DNA from 2 places in the Paraflavitalea devenefica genome. Region 1 is predicted to be linked to the other one. Evidence: riboswitches for the same ligand, from Rfam matches in the RefSeq annotation. Region 1 holds a riboswitch; the other holds the start of a gene.

The links. A riboswitch is a leader RNA that binds a small molecule or an ion and turns the genes downstream of it on or off. The one in region 1 is predicted to bind S-adenosylmethionine.
Region 2: linked by a shared signal. The riboswitch ahead of HB364_RS09760 (RteC domain-containing protein) and the one ahead of HB364_RS31370 (cystathionine gamma-synthase) in region 1 are both predicted to bind S-adenosylmethionine.

What each region holds. Positions count from the first base shown of each region.
Region 1 covers NZ_JAARML010000009.1:54,553-61,775, forward strand. Annotated here, with positions in the region: gene uvrA (excinuclease ABC subunit UvrA) at 1-2,060, opposite strand, end outside; gene HB364_RS31360 (OmpA family protein) at 2,226-2,897, shown strand; gene HB364_RS31365 (porin family protein) at 2,960-3,628, shown strand; SAM riboswitch class I at 3,750-3,861, shown strand; gene HB364_RS31370 (cystathionine gamma-synthase) at 4,108-5,292, shown strand; gene queF (preQ(1) synthase) at 5,326-5,778, shown strand; gene HB364_RS31380 (homoserine dehydrogenase) at 5,864-7,120, shown strand.
Region 2 covers NZ_JAARML010000002.1:10,417-17,639, forward strand. Annotated here, with positions in the region: gene HB364_RS09750 (SusC/RagA family TonB-linked outer membrane protein) at 1-1,108, shown strand, start outside; gene HB364_RS09755 (RagB/SusD family nutrient uptake outer membrane protein) at 1,131-2,642, shown strand; SAM riboswitch class I at 2,855-2,999, shown strand; gene HB364_RS09760 (RteC domain-containing protein) at 3,409-3,963, shown strand; gene HB364_RS09765 (RNA polymerase sigma-70 factor) at 4,078-4,650, shown strand; gene HB364_RS09770 (FecR domain-containing protein) at 4,662-5,648, shown strand; gene HB364_RS09775 (STN and carboxypeptidase regulatory-like domain-containing protein) at 5,688-7,223, shown strand, end outside.

The sequences.
Region 1 (7,223 bases):
TGCTTGCTCAGGATAGGATAAAGGGTTTCATTGATAAGGGTTGACTTTCCACTGCCACTGACACCAGTTACCACGATGAACTTACCCAGCGGGAACTTAGTATCTACATTCTTCAGGTTATTACCTTTGGCGCCTTTTATCTCCAGGAATTTACCATTGCCCTTACGCCGTTCTTTGGGAACAGCAATAGCCCGGTGACCATTGATATAAGAGGAAGTAAGAGTATCCAGTTTCAACAATGCTGCCGGATCGCCCTGGGCTACTATCCTGCCGCCATGATAGCCAGCTTTGGGGCCTATGTCCACGAGGTGATCGGCTGCCAGCATAATGTCTTTATCATGCTCTACCACGAGTACGCTATTGCCAATATTGCGCAGGTTTTTCAGCGCTTCTATCAGCCGCATATTATCGCGTTGGTGCAATCCGATACTCGGTTCGTCCAATATATAGGTAATACCCTGCAATTGCGAACCGATCTGTGTAGCCAGCCTGATACGCTGCGACTCTCCCCCACTCAGGGTGCGGGAAGTACGGTTCATAGTGAGGTAATTCAGCCCAACATCCAGTAAAAACTGCAGACGCTCCCTGATCTCTTTCAACACATCTTTGGCAATGGCATTTTGTTTATTGCTCAGCCGGTTCTCAATACCAGTAAACCAGGCCATCAGCTTATCGAGGTTCAGCTCACTCAGTTCTGCAATATTCTTTTCATCTACCTTAAACCAAAGGCTTTCCTTCTTTAAGCGGGCGCCATTACAGGAATTACATACCCGCAGTTCCATGAACTGTTCTACCCAGTCGCGCAGGGCATCTGTATTACCACCGGCAAACCAGCGTTTCAATTGTGGGATCACGCCCTCATATTCCGTCTGGTATAAAGGACCTCCTGTAGTAGTTTCATCAAAATCAAACTGCTCTTCTTCCTCCGGCGCAGTTTCAGCGCCATACAATACCAGGTTCAACGCCTTTTTGGGCAGGTCCTTCACTGGCATATCCAGGCTGAACTTATTCTTTTTAGCCAGTTGCTGCACCTGTTTAAACACATGGGCATCCCGTTCAGCACCCAAGGGAGCAATAGCCCCTTCATTAATAGTGAGGTTCTTATCAGGCATAATAGCTTCCATGCTGATCTGGTACACATTGCCCAAACCTTTGCACACGGGGCAGGCGCCATAAGGACTGTTAAAAGAAAAAGTATTGGGTGAGGGCTCTTCGTAGCTGATGCCGCTGTCTTCGCACATCAGCAGTTTGGAATACTGTACCAGAGCTGCCTCTTTTCCGCTTACCCCTTCCACCGACAAAAACATGAGGTCCTTACCTACCTGCAATGCCTTTTGCACGCTTTGACTTAAACGTACCCGCATATCATCGGTAACCGGCAGGCGGTCAATCACCACTTCAATATCATGGATCTTATACCTGTCTACCTGCATCTTGGGCGCCAGGTCTTTAATCTCGCCGTCGATACGTGCCTTGAGGTAACCTTTCTTGCGTATGTCTTCAAACAGCTCCCGGTAATGCCCTTTACGTCCGCGTATCAACGGCGCCAGTACGGTGATCTTTTTACCTTTAAACTTCTTGTATACATTGTCCACGATCTCCTCTTCGCTGAACTTCACCATCTTTTTACCGGTATTATAACTATATGCCTCGCCAATGCGGGCATACAATAACCGCATAAAGTCGTACACCTCTGTAATGGTGCCTACCGTGGAACGGGGGTTTTTATTGGTGGTCTTCTGCTCGATAGAGATAACGGGCGACAGGCCGGTGATCTTATCCACTTCAGGCCGTTCCATATCGCCAATAAACTGCCGGGCATAAGCGCCGAAGCTTTCCATATACCTGCGCTGACCTTCGGCATAGATGGTATCAAAGGCCAGTGATGATTTACCACTGCCACTAATACCCGTAATGACCACCAGTTTATTTTTTGGAATACTAATATCAATGTTCTTGAGATTATGTACCCGCGCTCCAAACACTTCTATCGCATCGTGCGATGCGTTACTGCCGGTTTGTCCGTTCTCTGCCGGCACTGCCTTTTTAACTTTCGCCATATGATTTTTTGGGAAGGGTCAAAGATAAGAACAAATGCCAGACTGAAAGGTTGGGCACCGGAATGAGGATTTTCTTTCTCATTTTCAGGCAGATATGTCAGATTTTGGCAATGTGGTATAAAGTTTGAAAGGGGTGACTTGGATTTATTCAACAAAAAACTATTTATGAAACCACTTCAAAACACCCTCACAGCAATCGTGGCAGCCTCTATCTTGTTAGGCGGTTGCAAAAGCATGAACAAAACCCAGAAAGGCGCTGTTATTGGTACTGCCGGCGGAGCAGTAGTTGGCGGCGTAATCGGTAAGGCAGCCGGTAATACAGCCCTGGGAGCCATTATAGGCGCTACCGTTGGTGGCGTTGGCGGCGCACTTATAGGGAAGAAAATGGACAAACAGGCCAAGGAAATTGAGAATAGAGTTCCCGGTGCCAAAGTAGAACGTGTAGGGGAAGGTATTGTAGTAGAATTCAGCGAAAAGATTTTATTTGGCTATGACCGGTCCGACCTGTCGTCTTCTGCTGAAGGTAACCTGGACAAACTGGTATCTGTATTAAAAGAGTATCCTGATACCAATATTGAAGTACAGGGCCACACAGACAGCAAGGGTTCTGACTCCTATAACCAGGGGCTTTCTCAAAGAAGGGCCAGCGCAGTAGCCACCTATTTGCGTAACCGCGGCGTCAGCTCTTCCCGTATCACCACCAAAGGATATGGCGAATCAGCACCTGTAGCCACCAATGACACCGATGATGGCCGTGCACAAAACCGTCGTGTGAACTTTTTGATCACAGCGAACGAAAAGATGAAACAGGACGCACAGAAAGAAGCACAAAATTAACCACCCCGACACACCTAAACCACTTCAAAGAAAAGTTCACCATAAATCAAAATCAATAGCAAATGAAAACGAAAGTATTTGCCTTTACCGCTGCATGTTTATTAGGAACCTTTATTTTACAGGCACAAAGTACAAAAACCACTGTTGGTGGTACTACCTTTGGCGTGCGTGCGGGTATTAACTTTCAAAACCTGAATGGCGAGTTTTTAGGGAATGATCTGGATTTTAAATTAAAGACAGGCTTTCATATTGGTGTAAACGCGGAAATCCCTATCGCGGATGAATTTTATATTCAGCCAGGTTTATTGTTCTCTACCAAAGGAGCCAATTGGGATGATGACGATGATACAAAAACAAATATCTCCTATCTCGAATTGCCCGTAAATTTCCTGTATAAACCTGTACTGGGAACCGGTAAGTTGTTATTGGGATTTGGTCCCTATGCCGGATATGCAATAGGCGGCAAGGTTAAATCAGATGATGGAGATGTTGACCTTGAATTTGAGAGCGAATTACCAGCAAACCAAGTAGGAATGTATTTTTATACTGTTAGGCGTTTCGATTTTGGCGCTAATCTCCTGGCAGGTTATGAGTTCAACAACAAACTGTCTTTTCAACTCAATGCCCAACTGGGCCTCACCAATATCAGCCCCGAAGTGGTAGGAGCGGACAAAGATGATTTCAAAACCAAGAACACCGGTTTTGGCGTATCTGTAGGCTACCGTTTCTAAGCACTTTTACAGCAACAATCAGATCTATAAAAGGCTGTCCCTCAGGGGCAGCCTTCTTTTTTTGTAAGAAAATTTGGAAATTTACTTTCCGGTGATATCTTTGCACCAGTTCTTTATACATCTCTTATCAAGAAAGGCTGAGGGAAATGGCCCGATGAAGCCTTGACAACCTGTCACGCTAACCAGCGCGATAAGGTGCCACGTCCAGCCCACGCAAGTGGGACAGATAAGTCAGATCAATAGCTTCTATAATACTGTAACAACATATTTGAAAAGCTCTTCTGACTCATCGGAAGAGCTTTTTTGTTTTTTGCCCCTCTCCCTAAAGGGAGAGGCAATAAGGGCAGGGCAATAAAAGCAACGAACTCTTCCGAAGAATAACTACTCTTGATAAGTGCTGTCGCAGAACACTGTATAATCACAACATTTAACATCGTTCCGGATTCCGCTGAAAGCGGAACAGAACAAAAAAACTGTTTATCATGCAAGCGACAACACAACTCATTCACAGCATTCCTGTAGATCCGTTAACCGGCGCCGTATCCGTACCTATTTATCAAACCTCCACTTTTGTGCAGGAAGCGCCCGGTGTAAACAAAGGGTATGATTATGCCCGCAGCGGCAACCCTACCCGCGCCACCCTCGAAAGCATCCTGGCCAAACTGGAAGGCGGTGAAGTGGGTCTTGCTTTCAGTAGCGGACTGGCCGCCATTGACGCCATTGCCAAACTCCTCCAGGCCGGCGATGAAATAGTAGCCGTAGATGATATTTATGGTGGCGCCTACCGGTTATTCACCCAGGTATACCAGCAATTCGGCATTAAGATCAATTTCGTAGACACTTCCGATCCCGAAAAAGTATTCCATGCCATCACGCCCAAAACAAAGCTCATCTGGCTGGAAACACCCACCAACCCTACCCTGAAGATCTCCGATATTGAAGCCATTGCCAAAATAGCAAAAGCCAATAACTGTTTACTTTGCGTGGATAATACTTTTGCTTCACCCGCCTTACAAAAGCCTCTTTTGCTGGGAGCTGATATTGTAGTGCATTCTGCCACCAAGTACCTGGGCGGCCATAGTGACCTGATAGCCGGAGCAGTAGTAACCAAAGACAAAGCACTGGGTGAAAAGATCAAATTTATCCAGAATGCCTGTGGCGCTATCCTTGCTCCTTTTGATAGCTGGCTGGTGATACGCGGTATTGAAACCCTGCACCTGCGCCTCCGTCAGCACTGCGCCACTGCACAGGAAGTGGCGGAATTCCTGGAAAAACATCCCGCAGTAGATAAAGTATACTATCCCGGTTTAAAAACGCATCCCAACCATGAGATAGCCAAAAAGCAATCCAAAGGCTTTGGCGGTATTGTTTCCTTCAGCCTGAAGAAAGATACGATCGAAGCAGCCGGCGCTTTTGCTACTTCTACCCAACTGTTCAAACTGGCAGAAAGCCTGGGCGGCATCAAAAGCCTCGTCAGCCATCCCGCCACTATGACGCATAAATCCATTCCGGCCGAAAAGCGCCAGGCGGCAGGTGTATCAGACAGCCTTATCCGCCTGAGCATTGGCCTGGAAGAAGCAGAAGACCTGATCCAGGACCTGCAAACAGCCCTGGATGCATTACACCAACACAGCCCACAGGCATTGGAAACAGTATTGGCATAATTCATTAACCACTCAATAATTATTAACATCAACATGGCCACGGATACCATAAAAGAACTGGTAAAGACGTATAAAGACATAGACAGCAGTCTTTTAATCGCTATCCCCAACCCCACCAACCAGGCGTATGAGATCAAGATCAAAATACCTGAGTTTACCTTCCTGGGAGTAAGGGAGCAGCCTGACTTTGCCGTTATTTACCTCACTTTTTACCCCAAAAGCAAGATCATAGAACTGAAATCATTCAAACATTACGTTTTCCAGTTGCGGAATATCGTCGTATCCTACGAGCGCCTGATAAACATTATTTATGATGATCTGTTAAAGGTATACGATCCCGAAAGGCTGAGGCTGGTAATGATCTGCAACCCGCGTGGCGGCATCAGTTCCAAGCTCACGATTGATTCAGACTGGAAGTCAAGGGGTGGCCAGGAGAAGTTCAACGACTGGCAGATCATTGAAGATGAATGGTCAGTAAGCATGTAAAGAGAACAACAGGCGATTGCCGGTGCAATAACAACAACGACAACAACAATTAACAGTTCAGGAACAAAAAAATCGCAAATAGAACATGGAAGCTCACAAACAGTTAACAATTGGCTTATTCGGATTTGGAGTAGTGGGAGAAGGCTTGTATAAAGTGTTGCAGCAGACCCCTTCCCTGAAAGCCACGATTAAAAAAGTGTGTATCAAGAACCCCGGCAAGAAAAGAGAAGCTCCGGCAGAATTATTTACCACTGACAAGGATGTACTGCTCAATGACCCCGAGATCAATGTGATCGTAGAAGTGATCAATGAATCGGAGCCTGCCTTTGAGATCGTATCTACAGCCCTGAAGAACGGTAAAGATGTGGTAAGCGCCAGTAAAAAGATGATCGCTGAGCATTTGCCGGAAATACTGGGCCTGCAGCAAAAAACAGGTCGCTCTGTCCTGTATGAAGCTGCCGCCTGCGCTTCCATCCCCGTCATACGTAACCTCGAAGAGTATTATGACAACGACCTGCTGCATTCCATCAAGGCCATCGTAAACGGGTCTACCAACTTCATCCTCACCAAGATGTTTGAGGATAAGCTGGGCTATCAGCAAGCTGTATTGCTGGCACAGCAACTGGGCTTTGCTGAAACAGACCCTTCCCTCGATGTGGAAGGTTATGATGCCGCCAACAAATGGACCTTCCTGCTTACCCATGCCTATGGCATTGTGGAAACCACCGATAATATTGTATTCAATGGCATCCAGAATATACAGGGCAGCGATGCTACTGTAGCAGCAGAAAAACATTTTGATATTAAACTGGTAGCCCAGGCCAAGAAGCTGCAGAATGGCAAGGTAGCCGCTTTTGTACTGCCCCAGTTCATCAAGCATGATGACCACCTGGCCTTTGTGAAAAATGAATACAATGGCGTAGTGATCGAAAGTGGCTTTGCTGATAAACAGTTCTTCTATGGCAAAGGCGCCGGCAGCTTCCCCACTGCCTCCGCTGTATTGAGCGATCTCTCTGCATTGCGCTATCAGTACAAATACGAGTATAAAAAATTATATCACCACGTTCCCCAGGAGCTGACTACTGATTTCTATGTACGTGTATATGTGAGCTTCGACGACTGGAAGTATATTCCCAAAGAGCGGTTTGAATGGATTGAAGAGTGGCATGCAGAAACAGACCGTAAGTACCTGGTAGGTGTATTGCCATTTAAGGAGCTGCGCGATAATAGCTGGTGGAAAGAAAATAATACTTCCCTCATCCTTTCTCCAGAAGCTATTATAGAAGATGTGGAGATCCGCAAACTGAAGAAAAAGAGCCTTGAACTGGCTGGAATAATATAAAGATTTTGTTCGTCTGTTTTTTGTTGTTGTATTTGCATGAAAAGCAAAGGCCCTCCCGCAAAGTGGAGGGCCTTGTTGTTATAACTTAAGGGTGAGCCGCCTT
Region 2 (7,223 bases), on a different contig from region 1:
GAGCTATGGGGAAGTCGGCAACAACCGGCTGGCCAGGTATTTTCCTTATCTCAGTACATTCACCGGTGGTTATGACAACCTGAATAACCCGGGTATTTACCTCGATCAGTTGGCGAATGAAGATATACGCTGGGAGAAACAGGGTAACCTCGATATTGGTGTTGATTTCAGCGTATGGAACAACCGGGTGAACGGTAGTATTGACTATTTCCGGAAATCATCTATTGACCTGCTCTTCACAAAACCATTGGTATTCTCCGGTGGTATCCCTTCTATAGACTACAATATTGGAACGGTGATCAATTCCGGTGTTGAATTCATTGTCAATGTTAAAGCCCTCAGCAAAAAGAACTTTGAATGGAACTCCAGCATCAATGCCGCCTTTGTAAAAAATACGATCAAGAAATTACCACAGGAGAAAATACTCGCAGGCGCTTACCAGCTTGAGGTAGGCCGCTCTTTCTTCAACTTCTTTATTCCCGAATGGGCCGGGGTAGACCCTGCTACAGGCGCTCCGCAGTGGTATGCTGATGAACTGGATGGCAATGGCGATCCTACCGGCAAACGCGAGATCGTAAATACCTATGCAGAGGCAAGCCGTTATTATGTTGGCGGTGCTTTACCCAAAGTAACAGGCGGCTGGACAAACACTTTCAACTATAAGAACTTTGACCTGAGCGTACTCCTGAACTTCGCCCTGGGGGGTAAGATCTATGATGGTGAATACGGAAGTTTAATGCACGGGTTTACGGCCAGCTTCGGCGACCAGTTGCATTCCGACATACTGAACCGCTGGCAAAAAGCAGGAGATATTACAGATGTTCCCCGCCTCGACATCAACAATACCGATATCAACCAGCGTTCTACCCGTTACCTGTTTGATGGTGATTACGTACGCCTGCGCAACATCACACTCGGGTTTACTTTCAATCCTGACAAGGAAAAAAAGATCATTAAGAATGCCCGGTTCTATGTACAGGCAGATAACATCGGCACCTGGAGCAAGCTAAAAAAAGGAGCTGATCCGGAGGTGAATGTAGACGGCACTGCCCGTCCGCAATCCTCTGTATTCAAAATCATTTCTGCCGGCCTGGAACTTACTTTCTGATTAACGCTTAAACAAAATGGTCATGAAATCTATATATCAACAACTTTTTTTAATACTAGTGATATTGGGTATCACCGGCATAAGTTGCAAAAAGGACTTTATCACCGACCCCAAGCCTACGGATGCTGTTTCAGAATCTGATGTTTTCAAATCTGCCAGTGGTGTACGCGCTTATTTTTCCGGCATTTACCGCAACATGCGCAGGCAATGGGCTAACCTGGATGCTACGGCCGGTGGAGCAACGGATACCTGGGGGTATAACTCCATCAACCTGGCCCGCATCAATAAGGGAACTGACATGATCAATCCCGGCGGATGGTACCAGTTTGATTATCGCCATGAGAACCGTGAACCGACTTACCGGCGTACCATTTTTACCTGGGGTTTCTTCTATGAGCATATTAACCAGGCGAATACCATTATTGCCGGTGTTGCCAAATCCGGTACACTGCTGGAGGCTGATAAGAAGCTGTTTGAAGCGGAAGCACGGGCTTTACGGGCCTGGCTCTATTTTGAGCTGATACGTGAATTCCAGCATGCTTTTGCCAAAGACCAGAATGCACCCGGTGTGCCACTCTATACTGAGCCAACCAATGTTAACAATACGGGCAAGCCGCGCGGTACTGTAAAGCAGGTTTTTGATCAGATCAATGCGGATATAGAGTTTGCTACACAAAATCTCGGCACCAGCAGGCTGCTCAAAAGTGATGTCAATATCAACGTAGCCTGGGGCATGGCTGCCCGCATTTACCTGGAGCAGGGGCGTTGGGCCGATGCCAAAAACGCGGCGCAACAAGCCCGTGCGGGATATACCCTCGATGCGCCTTCTTACCTCAATGGTTTCAACGACCTGGCCTCCTCAGAGATCATTTGGGGATTTCCACAGGCTACAGATATCGGCGGACAATCCCTGTATTATGGCACGCCCAGCTCCTTTTATGAAAAAACAGGAAATGGATATGATAACCTGTTTGTTAATTCCACACTGGTGAACTCTTTTACCGCTACTGATATCCGCAACACCTTCTTCTTCTACAGCGGCAATCCCAACAGCCAGTTACGGTTTGCTACCAACAAATTTGGCAGTCCTTCAGTAGATGCCGTACAGCTCATTACCGGAGAAGTGGTGGCTTTACGGGAAACACATTTTAACGAGGCCCTTCCCATGATGCGGGTAGCTGAAATGTATCTCATTGAAGCGGAGTCAAAAGCAGAATTGGGTGAAGCAGATGCGGGGACTATTTTACTTACCGTTCAACAGGACCGCGATCCTGCGGCAGTGGCTTCGGGCAATACCGGTGCAGCATTGATCAGTGAAATACTGCTGGAAAGAAGAAAAGAGTTTTATGGTGAACTGGGGCTTGATTACCTCGATGCCAAACGCCGGCAATTGCCACTGATCAGGACCGGAAACCATCCGGCTGCTTACCGGTTCAATATTCCGGCCAACGATAACCGGTTCATTATGAAAATACCGCAAAAAGAATTTGATTCCAATAGTGCGTTAAATCCCCAAACTGACCAGAATGGGTAAAGGGGTGTCGGAGAAGAACAGACCTGACAGGTTTAAAATCTGTCAGGTCTCTTAGAATATGTTAGAATTACGCATTTTGATAAATGACAATTCCATGGCGTAAATATTCGTATTTATTCAGCTTTTCCACATTGGTTAGCAAAATATTTACGAATTCTCTACCTGTTTACACGGATGGATTGCCTATATTTGCTACGTTCTTTTTTATGTGTTGCTTATCAAGAAAGGCTGAGGGAAAACGGGCCCGATGACGCCTTGGCAACCCTTCTTTCGTTTCATGCTGTATAGACATTGTGCATGATCCTTAAGGATGAAGGTGCCAAATCCTGCTCTGCCAAAAGCAGAGGTAGATAAGTCTGTGTACAGCTTTGAAAAACATTACCATTGGTAATTGTATAATATTTCAGGCTCACCTGGCTTATCAGCAGGTGAGCTTTTTTTATGCCATCACCTGTATTATTTAGTAACCATTAAAAGACGCCTGATCGCTTGTATTCTTTGAATATGCTTCCTGAATACCGGCGCCAGGAATTCCAGGAGGGTTTTGTTTCTTCTTATATGTCAATGTCCGCTTTGTCCTTATCCCGGTCATGCCGGGATGGGACACGGGCAAGCCGGGAAGAACTGATCATTGACAGTAATCTTTGTTTCAAATAGTAGATTTTCTCATGTGACCTTTTGGTTAACCAGGGATTGTTTTTACTTTCCCTGCTTTTTTTTATTCCGGAACACTTTTCTATTCACCCCTATAAAACCCCCTGGACCTATGCAAGAACAATGCAAACTCTTGTACGAAAAGATGTTGGCAGAAATGGAGTCCTGCAGGCTACAGAATCCTTCTGAAAAAGAACAAATCGAATGCGCCTTCCGCACATGCGAAATGAGCTGGAAGAAATTGCAATCCTTCCTACACACCTACACTTTCCTCAGCGAATCCGAAGAAGCCTGGTTCTTTAAAACGGTCAAACCGAAATTTACCGGCCTCATTGAATACTATGCCCTCGTTTATAAAGCTACCCTCTTCCTCCCCGATGAAGATGAACAGGATATTTACAAGTTTTGGCAAAATGAACTGCTCCTGGCCAGGAGGTTCTTCTCCGAGCATGAATCTTTTTACCAGTACTATAAAGCCGGGATGACGGAGATGGACACCATTTATTTTGTGCGCGCCAATGGCGATCCCACCCTGCTGCCCACTTCAAAAGCGTATGATATTGCTCCCGAAGCCACTACTTCCCACGATCACCTGGTAGCCTCTATTATAGCCCGGGAGCGGTACATGGAATACGTAAACCGGCAACTACAACGTACTCATACTTAATGTCGTCACTTTAATTTACTGCCCGGATAGGGGTAAACTTGCTGCCGGTTGTCATATAATAAAGCGCAATTGACAGAAGCTGTTATATTTGGAGGTAGATATCAAACCGTTCGAATGGCAGTTAACGATGCGGGCAGCATTCAGTTACGTACTGAAGGCAGCACTACCCTTTTTGAAGATGTTTTTAAATCACATTTTAAAAACCTGCATGCCTATGCCTGTACAATTGTAAAAGACGATGTAATGGCAGAAGAGATGGTGCAGAATGTTTTCTATAAAATATGGGAACGTAAAGCACACCTCACGATTCAAACCTCCCTCACAGCTTACCTCTACCGCGCAGTATATCATGAGAGCCTGAACTATATTAAACACCTGAAGGTAAAAACCGCCTATCAATCCTATGCTACAGCGCGCATGAATGAACAATCCGATAATGCAGAAAAGAAAGTATTGCTTGGTGAACTGGAAGAACGCCTGCGTACAGCCCTGCAGGAACTGCCCGAACAGTGCCGCACCATCTTCCAGATGAGCCGGTTTGAAGAACTGAAATACCAGGAAATTGCCGACCGCCTGGGGCTATCCATTAAAACAGTCGAAAACCAGATGGGCAAAGCCCTCAGGCTGATGCGCCTGAAGCTGATAGACTTTTTACCTTTTGTGATCCTATCCTTATTAAACCTGTAAACCAGAAAAGCTTGAAAGATCATCTACATAACATGAATGATGACCTGCTGGTGAAATACCTGCTGCAGGAAGCTTCGCCTGCCGAAAACAGGCAGGTGGAAGGGTGGATCGCCGCAGATGCCACTAACCGCCGGTACTTTGAGCACTTTAAAATGATCTGGGACAAGAGCCGTGAACTGGCTGCCCAAAGTACCGTGAATGAGGAGAGCGCCTGGGAGCGTTTTCAGCAACGGGTAAGTGCAGGTAATACTTCTCAGGGCAGGGTAAGGTCATTGAACCGTGGACTTAGCGGTTGGCGGGTGGCTGCCATGCTGTTGCTTACAGGGGCCATTATTGCCATGATCTATTACTTTAACGGGAATGCCGGCAGGGATACACCGGTTACCCTGGCTGCCACGAATACCAGCCAGGTGGATACACTGCCGGATGGTTCCGTGATTACCCTTAACAGGCATTCATCGCTCAACTATGCAGGCGCCTTCAATAAGAAAAGCAGAACGGTTGAGTTACAGGGGGAAGCATTCTTTACTGTAACGCCCGATAAGAACAAACCTTTTATTGTAAATGTCAATGGCATTGCGGTTACCGTAACCGGTACCTCCTTCAATATTAAAACGCAGGGCACCAAAACAGAGGTGATCGTGGAAACAGGTACTGTACAGGTGAGCAATCACAAACAAACAATAACGCTTACTCCCAAAGAGAAAGTAACCGTGATACACCCGGATTCAGTGCTTACCAAAGAACAGGAAACCGACCAGCTTTATAGCTATTACCGGAATAAAATATTTGTGTGCGACCGCACACCCTTATGGAAATTTATACAGGTACTCAATGAGGCGTACGACTCCCATATCGTTATTGAGTCGCCCGAAAAAAGAAGTGAGCCTTACACAGCTACGTTTATTGATCAACCGCTCGATAGTATCCTGAATATAATGGCGCCATCCATGAATTTGACCATTACCCGAACAAACTCCACGATCATATTGAAATAGTTATACTACAGAACACACATTATGAAGCAGGCAGCAGCCATGAGATGCGTTATCTTGCTCTCCGGGATCTTATTGTTTTCTTTCACCATGTCAGCACAGAGTGTGCTGAACAGAACGGTTTCTTTTGCTGTAAACCGGCAGCCACTGGACCAGGTATTAGAGATATTAAGCAACAAGGCCGACTTTTATTTCTCTTATAATAGTAATATTATTAAAAGGGATAGCCTGGTTACACTGACAATAACCAATAGAACGGTAAAGCAGGTAATGGAACAGCTATTCCCGGAAGGATATGAATACCGGGAAAGCGGTAACTATATTATCCTCCGCCGTACGCCTATTAAGCTGACAGTGATTACTAACCGGACGGCGAGCGAAGAAAAGTTATATTATGTAAGTGGTTATATCCTGGACGACCAGACCGGTGAAACGGTAAGCAATGCCAGTATTTACGAAAAGAGCCAACTGGCCAATACTATTTCCGACGGACAGGGTTATTTTAAGATCAAACTAAAAAGCCGGTACGATAAGGCAGCGCTTACTGTAAGCAGGGAATTCTATGAGGATACTACCATTGTCATACAGCCTAAATACAACCAGCAGCTTTCCATTGCCATCATGCCGGTAGAAGTGTCGGATAAAACTATTACCATTGCGCCTTATACATTCGAAGCGCCCGATTCCATTGTTATTGCAGTGCGCAAGGCTGATAGTACACATTGGTTATATACGTACCGGAAAACTGATTCTGTAAAAGTAGAAAAAACAGCCATGGGTAAGTGGCTGTTACACACCTGGCAGAGAGTGCAAACGATCAATCTGCAAAAGTTCTTTGTAGCAAGGCCTTACCAGGTCTCGTTATTGCCATGGTTGAGTACGAACGGCCGCCTCAACAGCCAGGTTATTAATAACGTTTCACTCAATATATGGGGCGGCTATTCCGGCGGAGTGAAAGGAGTGGAGCTGGCAGGCTGGTTTAATATTGATAAAAAAGACGTACGCTGGCTGCAGGCAGCCGGCTGGTTTAATATTGTTGGCGGACAAGTGGATGGCGTACAACTGGCGGGTATTCATAATACGGTGCTGGACAGTGTAACCGGCGTGCAGGCAGCCGGTATTTCTAATTTTGTAAGGCGTCAGTTCATAGGGGCGCAATTGAGCGGTATTTACAACCATGTGGGTGGCAGCATGAATGGTTTGCAGGCTGCCGGTATAGGCAACTTTGCTAACAACGGAACCACAGGCGCCCAAGTCGCCGGTGTGCTTAACGTGAACCGCCGTAACCTCAGGGGCGCACAAATCGCCGGGGTACTGAACGTTAACTTCCAGGAAACGAAAGGAGCACAGATTGCCGGGGTCATCAATTACACCAAAAAGCTATCGGGGGTACAGGTCGGGCTGATTAATATTGCAGATACCTCCGACGGTTACAGCATTGGTCTTATCAATATCATCTTCAAAGGATACCATAAACTCTCCGTGTATGGTAATGAAGAGTTCCCCTTTAATGCGGCCTTTAAAACCGGCAACTCAAAACTGTACAGCATTTTGCTGGCAGGGGTAGAGCCTACTAAA